Regions from separate parts of the Agrobacterium salinitolerans genome, predicted to be linked through region 3. Evidence: predicted binding sites of a transcription regulator. Region 3 holds the regulator's gene; each other region holds the start of a gene.
The links. The regulator LexA, encoded in region 3, represses DNA repair genes until DNA is damaged. The targets are predictions, from matches to a motif close to TGTTCNNNNTGTGTTCNG.
Positions count from the first base shown of each region.

Region 1: the regulator LexA is predicted to act here: its motif matches at 3,952-3,969, upstream of O9X91_RS07885 (helicase-related protein).
Region 2: the regulator LexA is predicted to act here: its motif matches at 3,945-3,962, upstream of O9X91_RS02140 (DNA recombination protein RmuC).

Region 1 is NZ_JAPZLN010000001.1:1,653,152-1,658,303, forward strand. Features, by position in the region: gene fdxA (ferredoxin FdxA) at 1-80, opposite strand, end outside; gene O9X91_RS07880 (RNA-binding S4 domain-containing protein) at 239-655, opposite strand; gene O9X91_RS07885 (helicase-related protein) at 660-3,725, opposite strand; gene O9X91_RS07890 (ubiquinone biosynthesis hydroxylase) at 4,182-5,152, opposite strand, start outside.
Region 2 is NZ_JAPZLN010000001.1:454,847-459,998, reverse strand. Features, by position in the region: gene metK (methionine adenosyltransferase) at 1-834, shown strand, start outside; gene trmB (tRNA (guanosine(46)-N7)-methyltransferase TrmB) at 1,004-1,702, shown strand; gene O9X91_RS02145 (ribokinase) at 1,766-2,665, opposite strand; gene O9X91_RS02140 (DNA recombination protein RmuC) at 2,720-3,913, opposite strand; gene def (peptide deformylase) at 4,062-4,574, shown strand; gene fmt (methionyl-tRNA formyltransferase) at 4,620-5,152, shown strand, end outside.
Region 3 is NZ_JAPZLN010000003.1:297,276-302,427, forward strand. Features, by position in the region: gene O9X91_RS13435 (ABC transporter ATP-binding protein) at 1-633, shown strand, start outside; gene lexA (transcriptional repressor LexA) at 932-1,654, shown strand; gene O9X91_RS13445 (glutathione S-transferase family protein) at 1,908-2,585, shown strand; gene O9X91_RS13450 (ComEC/Rec2 family competence protein) at 2,605-5,034, opposite strand.

The DNA of each region.
Region 1 (5,152 bases), on a different contig from region 3:
TAAAAGCAGTCGACGGGGCAGACCTCAACGCAATCGGTATATTTGCAGCGGATGCAATTGTCGGTCACGACATATGTCATGATGAACTCCAGAATATGCAGGCCGGGTCTTTGGGCTTCGGAACACAAGCCGTCGCCCGGAATTCAGACAGGGCAATTTCGCAAGTGACGTAATGCCTTTGCTTACAGATAGCAAGGATAAACAATTCTGAAAAAGGAGTGTGACCCGGAGGTTTATTCTAATCTTTGCTTCCGTCGCTGTCAGACAGAAACCTGTCGAGCGCCCTGCGCTCTTTTTTGGTGGGACGCCCGCTGCCCGGCTGGCGCAACGCCTGCTCAAGAGGCGTCATACTGTCGGAAGGTTCCCGTGGCGGCGTCTCGTCCTCATAGAGAAGTCTGGCTTCCTCATAGGGTCCACGCCGTGTTCCGCCGGACTTGACGACGAGTACCTTGTCCATCCGCTCAAAGCCGATCTCCAGCCTGTCCCCCGCCTTCAGCATGTGGCTGGGCTGGCGGATGGCAACGCCATTGACCCTTACGTGGCCCGACTGAATGTAGCTCTGGGCCAGCGAACGGGATTTGGCCATGCGGGCAAAGAACAGCCACTTGTCCAGACGCTGACGCGTGCTTTCGAGTGGCTGTTCGCTGCTTCCCATGGGCTTACTTCTTCAGCTGCTCCTTGAGAGCAGCGAGCTTTGCGAAAGGCGAATCCGGATCGAGCGGCTTTTCCTTGCGCGGCGGCTTGGCTTCGAAGCGCTGCTGACCCTGCGGCTTACCACCACGGTCATTGCGTTCCGGCCGGTCCTTGCGCTCCCCGCGATCGTGACGATCGTTGTTGCGGTTGTTGCCACGGTCCGGACGGCCACCATCGCGCTTGCGCTCGCCGTCGCCGCTGCGATTGGCACTTGCACCGTCACGATTGTCGCGACGGCCTTCACCGCGACGCTCGCCCTGTTCGCGCGCTCCATCACCACGGCCCTGACCGCGATTGCCGGGACGACGGTTTTCGACACGCTGATTTTCGTTGCGGCCACCCGGACGCCACAGAAGAACGGGCTTGGGCTCGGCGGCCTCAGCGCTTTCCGGCGCAGCCTCGGCTGCGACAACCTCTTCGCTGGCAGCCACCGGCGCCTCGACAGCTTCGCCTTCGACAGCAGCCGCCGTCTCGGACACCTGTTCTTCGGAAGCCGGCTCGTGTTCCTCGGTCTCGACGCTTTCCTCTTCAGCCGTCGCCGCTTCCGCGGCAGCCGGAGCAGAGGCACCGGCGTGGCTGGCGAGGAAGGCCTGTGCCTCTTCCGCCGTCACCTGATCGGCGCGGTAACCGAGGCCCTTGAGAATTTCTTCCATGTCATCAAGCGTCGCGCCGAGAATGGAAAGCATGGCGGTCGTCGTCGTGAAACGGCGACCGTCATAAGCGCCTTCCGGGCGCGGCTGCTGACCGGGTTTCCACTGCAGCAGCGGGCGGATGAGATCGGCCAGACGCTCGAGAATATCGATACGCACGGCACGCTTTCCGAGGAAGCGGAAACCGGCGAGCTTGTAGAACATACGCTCGAAGCTGGCATCGGTGACGACCGAGGTACGGCCTGCGGCCAGCACCGGAATGAGATCGCCGTAACCCGGCTTTCTAAGGCCATCATTTTTCAAAGCCCAAAGCAGCGTCACAAGCTCCGCCGGAGCGGGCTTGAGAAGTGCGGGCAGGAAAACGTGATAGGCGCCGAAACGCACGCCATAACGGCGCATGGAGGCGCGCGCGTCCTGATCGAGGGACTTCACGTCCTCGGCGACGTCGCGGCGGAACAGCACGCCAAGATTTTCCACGAGCTGGAACGCCAGACCCTTTGCCAGGCCCTGAAGATCTTCTGCGCGGGAAATATCGTCCAGCGGCTTCAGCACGGTCGCAATCTGGTGATTGACGAAACGCTCGACGCGCGCCAGCGCGTGATCACGGGCATTGCCGTTCAGCTGTTCGTCGGCAAGCAGGATCACCCGCGGCTTCATGATGTTGTCGCCGGCCGAAAGCCGGGCAACCGGCTCGCCCAACCAGCGAACCAGACCATCGGAGCTCAAAGCGAGATCGCCGTTTCCACTGGCATGCAGACGCGCGGCGCGCGCCTCGTATTCGAGCGCGAGCGCTTTTTGCGCCGCAGCCTGCACGGCCTTCTGATCCGGCCCTTCCATTCCCGGCACCGGGGTGAACCGGAACCCGGCCAATTGGCCGACGTGATGTCCTTCTACGAAGACATCACCATTTACACTGATTTCAGCTTCAAGCATCGCATTCTCTCTCAGGCGCCTCATGAGCACAGATGTCCTGCGATCAACAAAGCGTTTCGTCAACCTTTCATGTAGCGCATCGGACAATCGATCCTCGATTTCCCGAGTCTTTTCTTGCCAGTGTGTCGGATCGGCAAGCCATCCTGGGCGGTTCGATACATAAGTCCATGTTCTGATCTGCGCAATCCTCGCAGACAAGGTATCGATCTCCCCATCCGTGCGATCGGCGCGACGCACCTGCTCGGCCATGAAATCCTCGTTCACCGCCCCGCGCTTGACGAGATCGAAATAGAGCGTGGAGATGAGGTCGGCATGCTGTGCGGGGGCGATGCGGCGATAATCGGGCAGCGCGCAGGCCTCCCAGAGTTTTTCCACCCGCACATCCGTCGTGGTCACGTCGATGATTTCAGGGTAACGCGACAGATATTCCAGCGCCTGCTGGTCGATGGCCGGCAGGGCGCGCGAAAGCCCCTGGATCGTCGGCGCGGCGTCAAGGCTCGCGCGCAGATTGGCGATGGAGGAAAAATCGAAATTTTTCGTCCGCCACTGCAGCACCTTCACCGCATCGAACTGATGGGTTTCGATCCGCTCGACCAATTCGTCATCGAACGGATCGACACGCCCCGTCACGCCAAACGTACCGTCGCGAAGATGGCGGCCAGCGCGGCCGGCGATCTGACCGATCTCGCCGGGATTGAGATTACGGAACTGATAACCGTCGAATTTGCGGTCCTGCGCAAAGGCGACATGGTCGACATCGAGGTTGAGTCCCATACCGATGGCGTCCGTAGCGACAAGATATTCGACGTCGCCCGACTGGTAGAGGCCTACCTGCGCATTGCGCGTGCGCGGCGAAAGCGCTCCCAGCACCACAGCCGCGCCGCCGCGCTGGCGGCGCACCAGTTCAGCGATGGCATAAACCTCATCGGCGGAAAAGGCGACGATCGCCGTGCGTTGCGGCAAGCGGGTGATCTTCTTCTGACCCGCATAAAAGAGTTGAGACAGGCGCGGCCGCTCGACCACGGTTATTCCCGGCAGCAGTTTTTCAAGGATAGGGCGCATCGTGCCCGCGCCGAGCAGCAGCGTTTCCTCCCGCCCGCGCAGATGCAGCACCCGGTCGGTGAAGATATGCCCGCGTTCGAGATCGCCCGCCAACTGCACCTCGTCTATCGCAACGAAGGCGGCCGTCGTCTCACGCGGCATGGCTTCCACCGTGCAGACGGAGTATTTGGCTTTGGGAGGCGCAATTTTTTCTTCGCCGGTAATCAGCGCCACATTCGGCGCACCCACTTTTTCAACTAGGCGGGTATAGACCTCCCGCGCCAGAAGACGCAGCGGCAGGCCAATGACACCGCTTCCATGCGCGACCATCCGCTCGATCGCGTAATGGGTCTTGCCGGTATTGGTGGGGCCGAGAACGGCCGTGACACCGCGGCCGCTCAGGATCATGGGGCGAAAATTCAACGTACTATCCGCGAATCGACTTCATCTGCTTGCTTTGCCGCCCGACATTGCTGATGGGCCGCAGGCCTCACACATGGCAACGCCCGCAGCCAAAGGCAATAGGCCTCACCCGCAAAGTGGCGCGGGGCGACCAGTCGACGGAATTTTCCTTTCAGATTCAGCCAGTTGAACGAACAAAAAGAATCCGGCAAAAATGAAATCGATTCGGCTGCGGAACAGTCTGCGAACGAATCGAATACGAATCGCTGACTCGATGGGATTCAGCTTTTGTTCTCCGCAATATCTGGTTGGTCAGGGCGCAGACCATACCAGATTGTGAATCCGGATAAGTCCTTGGCCGGATTCGGCTTTACGGCAAAGCCACCGGGCAGAAAATCCCGGAATCGGCTGTCAAGCGGCAATCCCGGAAAAACCGATCCGAAACATGCATGAGGGACTGGATCAGAGCACCTCGCCGGCAAGCAGACGCGGCGCATTCGCATCCGTCGTGCCGGCCGCCTGACCGATGAAATAGGATTTGAGACCCGGCAAACGATCCACGACCCCGAGACCGAAATCGCGCATGATACGGATAGGGCCAATATCGTTGGAGAAAAGCCGGTTCAGCACATCCGTCGTCACGCCCATCCGCAACGTGTCGAAGCGCCGCCAGGACTGATAGCGCTCCAGAACGTTGAGTGAGCCGATATCGAGGCCGAGCCGGTCGGCCTCGACCACGGTTTCGGCGAGAGCCGCCACGTCCTTGAAGCCGAGATTGAGGCCCTGCCCGGAAATCGGGTGAATGCCGTGCGCCGCATCGCCCGCAAGCGCGAAACGCGGCGCAACGAAAGAACGCGCCAGCGTCAGCCCCAAAGGGAAAGCGCGGCGGGGGCCGACCGGACGAAGAGGACCGAGCTTGTGACCGAACCGGCGTTCCAGCTCTTCCTCGAACACCAGGTCGTCGGAAGCCACCAGCCTGTCGGCATCGGCCGTGCGTTCGGTCCAGACGAGCGAAGAGCGGTTTCCCTTCAGCGGCAGGATGGCGAAGGGGCCCGATGGCAGGAAATGCTCCTCGGCGCAGCCCTCATGCGGCCGCTCATGCTCAACGGTCGTCACGATACCGGACTGATCGTAAGCCCAGTGCACGGTCTTGATTCCGGCCATGTCCCTGAGCGCGGAGCGAACGCCGTCACAGGCAATCAGCAATCGCGCTTCGAGCGTCGATCCGTCGGAGAGGCGAATGGCCGTCGATTGCGGACCCGCGGTAAAATCGGAAACACTGACACTGTGACGGATTTTTATGTCAAGACGCTCGCAAAGGCCTCGCAATGCGCCCACAAGAGCAACGTTCGGAACCATATGGGCAAACGGCCTGCCTTCTTCCACGGCGCCGTCGAAAGTCAGGAACACGGGACGCACCGGATCGGCGGTCT
Region 2 (5,152 bases), on a different contig from region 3:
GACGAGGGCGCCGGTGACCAGGGCATCATGTTCGGTTACGCCTGCAAGGAAACGCCGGACCTGATGCCGGCGCCGATCTATTATTCCCACCGCATTTTGCAGCTGCTGGCTACCGCCCGTAAGAGCGGTGAGGGCGAAGCGGCAAAGCTCGGCCCCGACGCCAAGAGCCAGGTGACCGTTCGTTACGTCGACGGCAAGGCTTCGGAAGCCGTGTCCATCGTTCTGTCCACCCAACACCTCGATGCCAGCTGGGACTCGAAGAAGGTGCGTGAGGTCGTCGAACCCTATATTCGCGAAGCTCTGGGTGACCTGAAGATCGCTGACGATTGCCAGTGGTATATCAACCCGACGGGTAAGTTCGTCATCGGCGGTCCGGATGGCGATGCCGGCCTGACTGGCCGCAAGATCATTGTCGATACCTATGGCGGTGCTGCTCCCCATGGCGGCGGCGCATTCTCCGGCAAGGACACGACCAAGGTCGACCGTTCCGCCGCTTATGCCGCCCGCTATCTCGCCAAAAACGTCGTGGCTGCTGGTCTGGCGGAGCGCTGCACGATCCAGATTTCCTATGCGATCGGCGTCGCCCAGCCGCTGTCGATCTATGTCGATCTGCATGGCACCGGCAAGGTCAGCGAAGATCAGGTCGAAGCCGCGATCCGCAAGGTCATGGACCTGTCGCCGTCGGGCATTCGCCGTCATCTCGATCTTAACAAGCCGATCTACGCCAAGACCTCCTCCTATGGCCATTTCGGCCGGAAGGCCGGCCGCGATGGCTCCTTCTCCTGGGAGAAGCTGGATCTGGTGAAGCCGCTTAAGGAAGCTCTGAGCGCTTGAAGCATTTCCGGTAAAACTGCGTAGCGGTTTTACGTCCGGAGAAGGCGCGGCTCTTTCTAAGCTTGTCATTCGGCGGCGATTGAGAGATACCGACTGCACCTTTTGTAACCCGCACAGTGCCCAACGTGGTGCTGTGCGGGTTAAATCTATTTGTTGTTGAGAGTATGAGATGACGGAAGAACGGCGTTCGCGCGCGACGGAAGCGTTTTTTGGCAGACGCAAGGGTAAGCCCCTACGCAATCAGCAGGTCGATACAATCGAGAACCTGTTGCCTTTGCTGAAAATCGATCTGGAAAGCGCCCCGCCGCAAAATCTTGCCGCTCTTTTTCCCGCGGATGTGCGGCCGATCCGTCTGGAGATTGGTTTCGGCGGCGGCGAGCATCTCGCTCACCGCGCGGTTGAAAACCCGGAGACGGGTTTCATCGGCGTCGAGCCCTTCGTCAACTCCATGGCCAAGCTGCTCGCCGCCGTGCGCGAACGCGAGTTGATGAATATCCGCCTTTACGACGATGATGCAACGCAATTGCTGGACTGGCTGCCCGAGGGATCGATCGATCATATCGATCTGCTTTATCCCGATCCGTGGCCGAAGAAGAAGCACTGGAAGCGCCGTTTTGTCTCCGACGTCAATCTTGCCCGTTTCCATCGTGTGTTGAAGCCCGGCGGCAAGTTCTGCTTTGCTTCCGATATCGATACCTACGTCAACTGGACGCTGCAGCATTGCGCCCGCCACGGCGGCTTCGAATGGACGGCAACAAGTGCTGACGACTGGCGCACGCCCTATGCCAACTGGCCGGGCACGCGCTACGAGAACAAGGCGAAAAGAGAAGGCCGCAGCTCGGCCTATCTCACTTTCATCCGTCGCTAAAGCATTTCCAGTAAAATTGCGCAGCGGTTTTACGTCCGGAAAATGCGCTAACGAAAATATCCCTCAGAGAGCCGCATCCACTTCCGCTGCAAGCGGAATGGAAGGCTGCGCGCCGGCGCGCGTGCAGGCGAGCGAGCCTGCGACAGCGGCGCGCTTCAGCGCCTTTTCGAAATCCATCCCCTGATCGAGGCTGGCGGCAAGATAACCGCAGAAAGTATCGCCCGCACCGACCGTATCGACCGGCTCGATCTTGAGGCCGGAAGCCCGGAAAACCTTGCCGTTGCGCATGGCGATCACGCCGTCTGCGCCAAGCGTTACGATCAATGTCTGGCCGGTCCTGTCGTGCAGGGTTTTCAGTTCATTTTCCCGCTCAGAAGCGGAAAGGCCGTTCTTTCCGACCAGCAATTCGAACTCGGTTTCGTTGGCGATGACAATATCGGCAAGGCCCGCAAGGCGCGGTCCATCCGCGGTCAGTGGCGCAGTATTGATGACGGTGGTGACGCGCTTTGCCTTCGCAGCCGTCAGCGCCGCTTCGATAGCGGACGCGGGTATCTCAAACTGCAACATCAAGATATCACCCGCCGACATTTCAGCCAGGGCTTTCGCGGCGTCGGATGCGGAGACTTCACCATTGGCGGCGGGAATGACCGAGATCATGTTTTCCCCGCCTTCGCCGATAAGGATCACTGCCGTCCCCGTAGGGCCGGGCGTGGTCTTCACCAGTGAGAGATCAGTGCCGGCGTCGCGCAGCAAGGTCAGCGCCGGTGCGGCAAAGGTGTCATCGCCCGCAGCCCCCGCCATCTTCACCGTGGCGCCCGCACGTCGCGCGGCCAGCGCCTGATTGGCGCCCTTGCCACCGGCGGCAGTGGAAAAGGCCTCGCCCGTCACGGTTTCACCGGGCTTGGGCAGGCGTTTGGCGGTGGCGACGAGGTCCATGTTGATGGAACCGAAAACAGTAATCATGGGGCGCTGGGTCCGTATGAAATTTGAGCAAGGCGGCGACTTTGCCCGAGACGATCACTCGTCGTCAACTACCCGCAATTTCGCCGCACCGGCCCGGTTTTCCGCAAAGCGCCGGGCCTGCTCGATTTCTCCATGCGAAGCCTCTTTTTCCGTCGGCGAAAAATCGAGGCCTTCGATCTTCTGGCCCCGCGCCAGCACCTTGTCGGAGGAGATCAGCATCATGTCGACGTCTTTCTGGGCCAGCCCGAAATGGGCCTGCAGCTTGCGCGTCCTGTCGTCCAGCCGCCGCACATCGTCCATCAGAAGGGCGACTTCACCCTGAATGAGATGCGCCTGCTCACGCATGCGCTGATCCTTGAGCACGGACTGGATGACCTGCACCGACAGCATCAGCAGCGACGGCGAAACGATGACGACCCGGGCGCGATGGGCGCGCTGCACCAGATATTCGAAATGCTGGTGAATATCGGCGAAGATCGATTCGGAGGGCACGAAGATGAAGGCCGTATCCTGTGTCTCGCCGCGGATGAGGTATTTCTCGGCCACATCACGAATATGCACTTCCATATCGCGGCGGAACTGTTGAACGGCGGCGCGTTTGGTTTCGGGTGTCTCATCCGCCTTGATTGCATTCCATGCCTCCAGCGGAAACTTGGCGTCGATGACCAGTGCTGGCGCATTGTTCGGCATCTTGATGATGCAGTCGGGCCGATAACCGTTGGAAAGCGTCGGCTGGAGCTGGAACGCCCCGGCGGGAAGCGCATCGGCGATCAGCGTTTCCATGCGCGCCTGCCCGAAGGCCCCGCGTGTCTGCTTGTTGGAAAGAATGGCTTGAAGCCCGACAACGTCTTTTGCCAGATCCTGAATATTGCCCTGCGCGGCATCGATGACAGCCAGGCGCTCCTGAAGGCGGCTCAGATTTTCATGGGTCGAGCGGGTCTGCTCGGTGAGCGTTTCACCAAGGCGCTGCGACATGCCGTCGAGGCGCTGGTTCAGCGTCTGGCTCATCTCGGTCTGGCGCGTGCCAAGCGTTTCCGCCATGGCCGCGATCCGCCCGTGCAATTCGGACTGTGTTTTCAGGAGATCGGAGATTTCACCATCGGCTCCAGCCTTTTTCGACCGGTTTGCCGTCACAAGCCACGCCACGGCGAGGCCGAAAACCGCGGCAGCGAGAAGCGCGCCGAAGCTGATATCGACGGAGCCGGCCCGCAGCGCGGGTTGAAGGAGAACTGAAAAGTCTATGCTCATGGCCAAATCTAACAGATTTCCAATGATTCGTAAGATCAAAACAAGAACATTCCTGCGGCAGAAATGAGTCAGGCGGGGCACATGCCGGAGGCGGTTTGAACCTCGTGTTTTTTATTTCCTCCGCGCAAGAGATACGTTATGGGAAGCCATGACCATCAAACCGCTTATAATTTTGCCCGATCCCGTGTTGCGTCAGCAATCCAAGCCCATCGAACAGGTGGATGCTGAGGTGCTGCGCCTTGCCGACGATATGCTCGAAACCATGTATGATGCGCCGGGTATCGGCCTCGCCGCCATTCAGATCGGCGTGCCACGCCGCATGCTGGTGATCGACGTGGCACGCGAAGGTGAAGAAAAGGCTCCGGTCGTTTTCATCAATCCGGAAATCCTCAAAGTGTCGGACGATGTCTCGACCTATGAGGAAGGCTGCCTCTCCATCCCCGATTATTATGCCGAGGTGGAGCGCCCAGCGTCGCTCACCGTGCAATATGTCGGCCGTGACGGCAAGCAGCAGACGGTCGAGGCGGATGGTCTGCTCGCGACCTGCCTGCAGCATGAGATCGACCACCTGAACGGCGTTCTCTTCATCGACCATATTTCGCGGCTCAAACGCGACATGGTCATCAAGAAATTCACGAAAGCGGCCCGCGCAAAGATCTGATCCGGCCTCTTTGGGCTGGAGTGGACGACAGGGAAGGGGGCGACGATGTCTCTTCGCATCATTTTTATGGGCACGCCGGATTTTTCCGTTCCCACATTGCGTGCACTGGTGGATGCGGGCCACGAGATCGTTGCCGTCTACACCCAGCCGCCGCGTCCCGGCGGCCGCCGTGGTCTCGATTTGCAGAAGTCGCCGGTCCATCAGGCAGCCGAATTGCTGGGGCTGCCCGTGCTGACGCCCGTAAATTTCAAGGCCGAGGAAGACCGCCAGCAGTTCCGGGATTTCAACGCCGATGTAGCCGTCGTCGTCGCTTACGGTCTGCTTTTGCCCGAAGCGATCCTCTCCGGCACGCGTCTCGGCTGTTATAATGGTCACGCCTCCCTGCTGCCGCGCTGGCGCGGGGCTGCCCCCATCCAGAGAGCGATCATGGCCGGCGATGCCGAAACCGGTATGATGGTGATGAAAATGGAAAAGGGGCTCGATACCGGCCCCGTCGCGCTCACCGCAAAGGTCGCGATCGACGAGAATATGACGGCGGGCGAACTGCATGACAGCCTGATGCTGGCGGGTGCGCGGTT
Region 3 (5,152 bases):
GGCAGCATCGTCACGGTCATCGGCGCAAACGGGGCGGGCAAGACCACGCTGCTCAACGCCATCATGGGCGTCGTGCCTTCGCGCGGGACCATTCTTTACGACGGCGCGCCAGTGCCCGATACCATCGAGGCCCGGGTTGCCGCTGGCCTTTGCCTTGTGCCGGAAAGGCGCGAATTGTTCGGGTCGATGACCGTCGAGGATAATATCGAGCTCGGCGGATTCCTGCGCTCACGCCAGGAGCGCAACGAAACCCGTGAGGAAATACACGCACTCTTTCCACGCCTTCGCGAGCGCAGCAAGCAGCTTGCCGGAACGCTTTCCGGCGGCGAAAGGCAGATGCTGGCGCTCGCCCGGGCACTAATGAGCCGGCCGAGGCTTTTGCTGCTGGATGAGCCTAGTCTCGGGCTTGCGCCGTTGATCGTCGCCGAAATCCTGCGCATCGTTGCCGAACTGCGTCGTACCGGTGTCTCCATCCTGCTCGTCGAACAGAACGCCCGCGCCGCGCTTGAAATCGCCGACGAGGCCTACCTCGTCGAACTCGGCGAGGTCCGCCGCTCAGGCCCGGCCGCCGAACTCGCCGTCGATCCGGCACTGATGGCGAGCTATCTCGGACCGGGCGAACACGCCCTCTAAGAAAATCCTCGTAACGGATATGAGCGATTTGCCGTCTTAGACGGACGGATCGTCGTACCGGATGCCTGAAACACAGAGCTGCCTTCAATTGCCCACTTCAGACAGCAGTTCCTCCGATTATCAAAATAGTCACCAACCCTACCGGCTCTCGGCAGTTCACGCTTTCGAATATCAAATCACGATCTGAGATGCACCCTTCACGAAATTTTAGGGGATTGCGGAACACATATGGAACATATAGTGTTCGTTCTGTATTTGTTTCGCGACTTCAACGACGATTCTCAAGGGTGTTTTCCTCATGCTCACGCGCAAACAGCAGGAATTGCTTCTCTTCATTCATGAAAGAATGAAAGAGTCCGGCGTGCCGCCCTCCTTCGATGAAATGAAGGACGCACTCGATCTTGCTTCCAAATCCGGCATTCACCGGCTGATTACCGCACTCGAAGAGCGCGGGTTTATTCGCCGGCTACCCAACAGGGCGCGAGCGCTGGAAGTGATAAAATTACCTGAGGCCTATACGCCGGGCGCAAGGCCGCAGCGTGGTTTCTCACCGAGCGTCATCGAAGGCAGCCTGGGCAAGCCGAAGGCGCCGGAGCCGGCCGCGACCCCCAAGGCGCCTGCCAATGATCTCGGCGGTGCCGTCACCGTGCCGGTCATGGGCCGCATCGCCGCCGGTGTGCCGATTTCCGCCATCCAGAACAACACCCATGATGTGGCTGTGCCAGTGGATATGCTGGGTTCGGGCGAACATTACGCTCTGGAGGTCAAGGGTGATTCGATGATCGAGGCCGGCATTTTTGATGGCGATACCGTCATCATCCGCAACGGCAATACGGCCAATCCGGGTGATATCATCGTCGCGCTGGTGGATGATGAAGAAGCGACCCTGAAGCGTTTCCGCCGCAAGGGAGCCTCCATCGCGCTGGAAGCTGCAAACCCGGCCTATGAGACCCGAATTTTCGGGCCTGATCGGGTGAAGATACAGGGCAAGCTGGTTGGGTTGATCCGCAGATATCATTGATGCCGCCGCCGGTTTGGATAAGCCGAAACAGTTAAACGGCGGCATATCTGGCCTGCAAGATGAAGGGCGCGTCATTTCGTTGAATTGATGCGCCTTTTCTTTTTTAAGTGGCAAACGCGCTCGTCGTTGCGAAAATGCGGTTGTGCACGATGGCCCATCCATCAATTGGCGTTATGGGAGCCATGGATTCTTTGCGATATTCCAAGACCATTCGCAGATATAGAAATGCGCATCCTATCGGGGGAAAAACGCCATGTACGATCTTTATATTGCCAACAAGAACTATTCCTCATGGTCGCTGCGGCCCTGGGTTTTGATGCGCACGCTCGGCATCGCCTTTGATGAAAAACTCGTTCCCTTTGGCGAAGGTGTTGCCTTCTCCAGCTTTTCGCCGACGGGCAAGGTGCCGTGCCTTGTTGATGAGGGCGTGACGGTTTGGGAATCGCTGTCGATTGCCGAATATCTGGCCGAGAGACATCAGGGTGTCTGGGCAAGTGACAAGCAGGCACGGGCCTGGTCACGCTCGGCGGCAAGTGAAATGCATGCGGGCTTCTCTTCGCTGCGCAATCTCTATCCCATGTCGGTCGGTATCCGCGTAAAACCGAAGGGCGGCGATGCCGGGCTTGCGGCCGACATAAAACGCATTGATGCGCTGTGGAGCGAAGGCCTCGCAAAATTCGGCGGACCGTTTCTCGCCGGTCAAAAATTCACGGCGGTCGATGCCTTCTTCTGCCCGGTGGCGTTCCGTTTCCAGACCTATGGCGCCGATCTTTCGCCAGCGGCGAAGGCCTATTGTGACAGGCTGCTTGCCCTGCCCGCCATGCGCGAATGGTATGAGGCCGGACTGAAGGAAATCTGGCGCGATCTGCCGCATGAAGAAGAGATCGGCAGCATTGGCGAATTGACCGCGGATCTGCGCGCCAAGGCCTGACAAAACATGCTGACGGCACTCACTGCGATGCCGTCAGCACCTGAGTGACGGCTTCTGGCACATCACGGTCAAAGCGGCCACTCTTCCAGTCGTAATAGCGATGTTCGCTCCACGGCCTGTCGGTGCTGGCGGTTGCCGCGCGCATCCGCCCCACCACCCCCGCCTGTTCGCTGCCGGCGAAATTTATCTCTACCGAGCCGATGCGTCTTAATGTGTCGCGATTGAGCAGCAGGGCGCCCGAGCGGCATTGCGCAAACGAGGTTCTGCGGGAGACGATGACGATATCGGCGATATCACAGGCTTTTCCTGCAAACCGGCCGTCTTCCAGAACTATGATAAATTCGCCGCTTCCCGCGCGCGCCGCACACCAGATGCCTGTTCTGCAGGTGAAGACACCGGGTGCGGCATCTCTCAGCGTCGTTATCATCTCCCGCGCCACGGCCTTCATGTCCTCCGGCGCCAGCTTGGATTTGGTGGTGAGAGCAACGGTTGTTGTCGGAGCCCCCATCTTGAGAAGGACCGGTGGGAGCGGTTTGTCAGGCAACAGCAGCGCCCTCTGCCATTGCTCATAGATGAAGCCCTGCGGCCGCGTTTTTGTGGTGTAGACCCTGCCCTCGTCCAGAAGCGCCACCAGCTTGCCTTCCTCATGGACAAGCAGATCAGGCAGACCGCGTTGGGCGACGGCTCCAGAGAGGCCGAAGGCCAATATCAGAGGTGGCAAACCGAGTAGCGCCAAACGGGTGCGCAGCAATGTCAGCAGCAGAAAACCCACAGAGGCAATGCCGATGAAAGCGCCATGCGGTCTCCCGGTCGCCGCGCTGCCACCCCAGGACGCCACCTCGTCCGCAACCTCGATAACGAGCGCCATGCCGTAACCCATGACCTTCAGGAACGGCGCATCGAGCCCGAAGGGCATCAACAGCATGGCGATGAGGCCGAAGGGCATGACGACCAGCGACATCAGCGGCATGGCTGCCAGATTGGCGAAAAGTCCATAGGTGGTGACACGCTGGAAATGCTCGGCGGAATAGATCGCCGTCGAAAGCCCGCCGATCAGCGATGTGGTGACAACACCGCCGATGACGGCGCCTGCCGTTCCCGCCACCGTCATCCACGCCGGTTTGCGGCCTGTGAACAGACGCTCCCGGTCGCCGCGCCAGCGGCTCCAGGCGGCATAAGCGGCAACAAGCGCGATTGTCGCGGCAAAGGACATCTGGAAGCTCGGCCCCATGATTTCCGAAGGAGAGAGAACAAGGATGACCAGAGCGGACAGCGCAACATTCCTGAGGCTAAGCGACGGCTGATCGAACAGCACCGCGATCAGCATCACCGACATCATCAGCCAGGCGCGTTCGGCAGAGACGGCAAAACCTGATATCAGGTAATAGGCGAGCGTCATCAGCAGCGCCGCAAAAGCGGATATTTTCTTCACCGGCCAGCGCTGGGCAAAGGCCGGAAACAGGCTGAAGGCAAGCCTCAGCCCCACGAAGAATATGCCTGATGCCAACGCCATGTTGAGCCCGGATATGGCAACGATATGGGCAAGGCCGGAAAGCCGCAGGGCTTCCATTGTTTCCGCCGATATGGCCTGTCTCTCATCGGTGACGATAGAGGCGGCAAACGCACCGGCGTCGCCGCCAATGGTGCTGCGGATGCGCTCGGCAATGGCGGTGCGCAGGCCGTAGAGCCGCATATCGGCCCATTCCAGCCAATCATCCTTTGCGTCGATATCAGGGGCAGTGATCGTCTGCGGCGGCTTGTAAAAAAAGCCGGTCGCGCCTATGCCCCTGAAATAGGACGCGAAGGCGAAATCGTTGAGACCGGGCAAAGCCGGACCGGATGGCGGCGAAAGCCGCGCCTTGCCGCGAATTGTCGCACCGAGTGCCACCGGCTTTCCGCCGCCGCGGGCCAGCAGCGAAACCTTTCCAGGCAGGCGTGACAACGCCGGCGCTTCTGTCGCAGCCAGCTGCACCACATAACGCCAATCGCCGCGGGCATCGACCTCTCGGCGCATCACCGTGCCGGTAATAGTGGTGGTAACGGGCGTATCCAGCACCACCGTCCCTGCCCTCCGCGTTTCAAATTCGGCGAAAAGCATGCCCAGCAACAGCAGTGCGACGAGGCTGCACGCCGTGGCCACCAGAGTCGCGTGATATCGGGTGGCGAATGCCAGGCCGGCGGCGAGGAAAAATAGAACAACAAGAAGCGGCAATGAGGGTGCTGCATCAAGGGAAAACCAGAGGATCGCCCCACAGCCGATGAAGACCGGCACGAAAAGAAAATCATGACCGAATGCACGTTCCTCGGCGAGGCAGGTGGTGATTTTCTGGAGAATGGCAGTTTGCGTTTGCGGCTTGTCGGCAAGGGCCGGCAGACCATATGTCGCCAGATCGCCGGTACGGCGCTGCGGAGACAGCATCTCCGTCGTGCGGGGCAATCCGCCCTGCATCGTTTCGGCATATCCGAAATGCTGTTTTTCCCCTTGATCAAGCAATCTGCGCCGCGCCCCTGCCGCACCGGAAACAGGTTTGCAGGTGGACGCGCGGGATTGCAATGCTTTCCTTTAA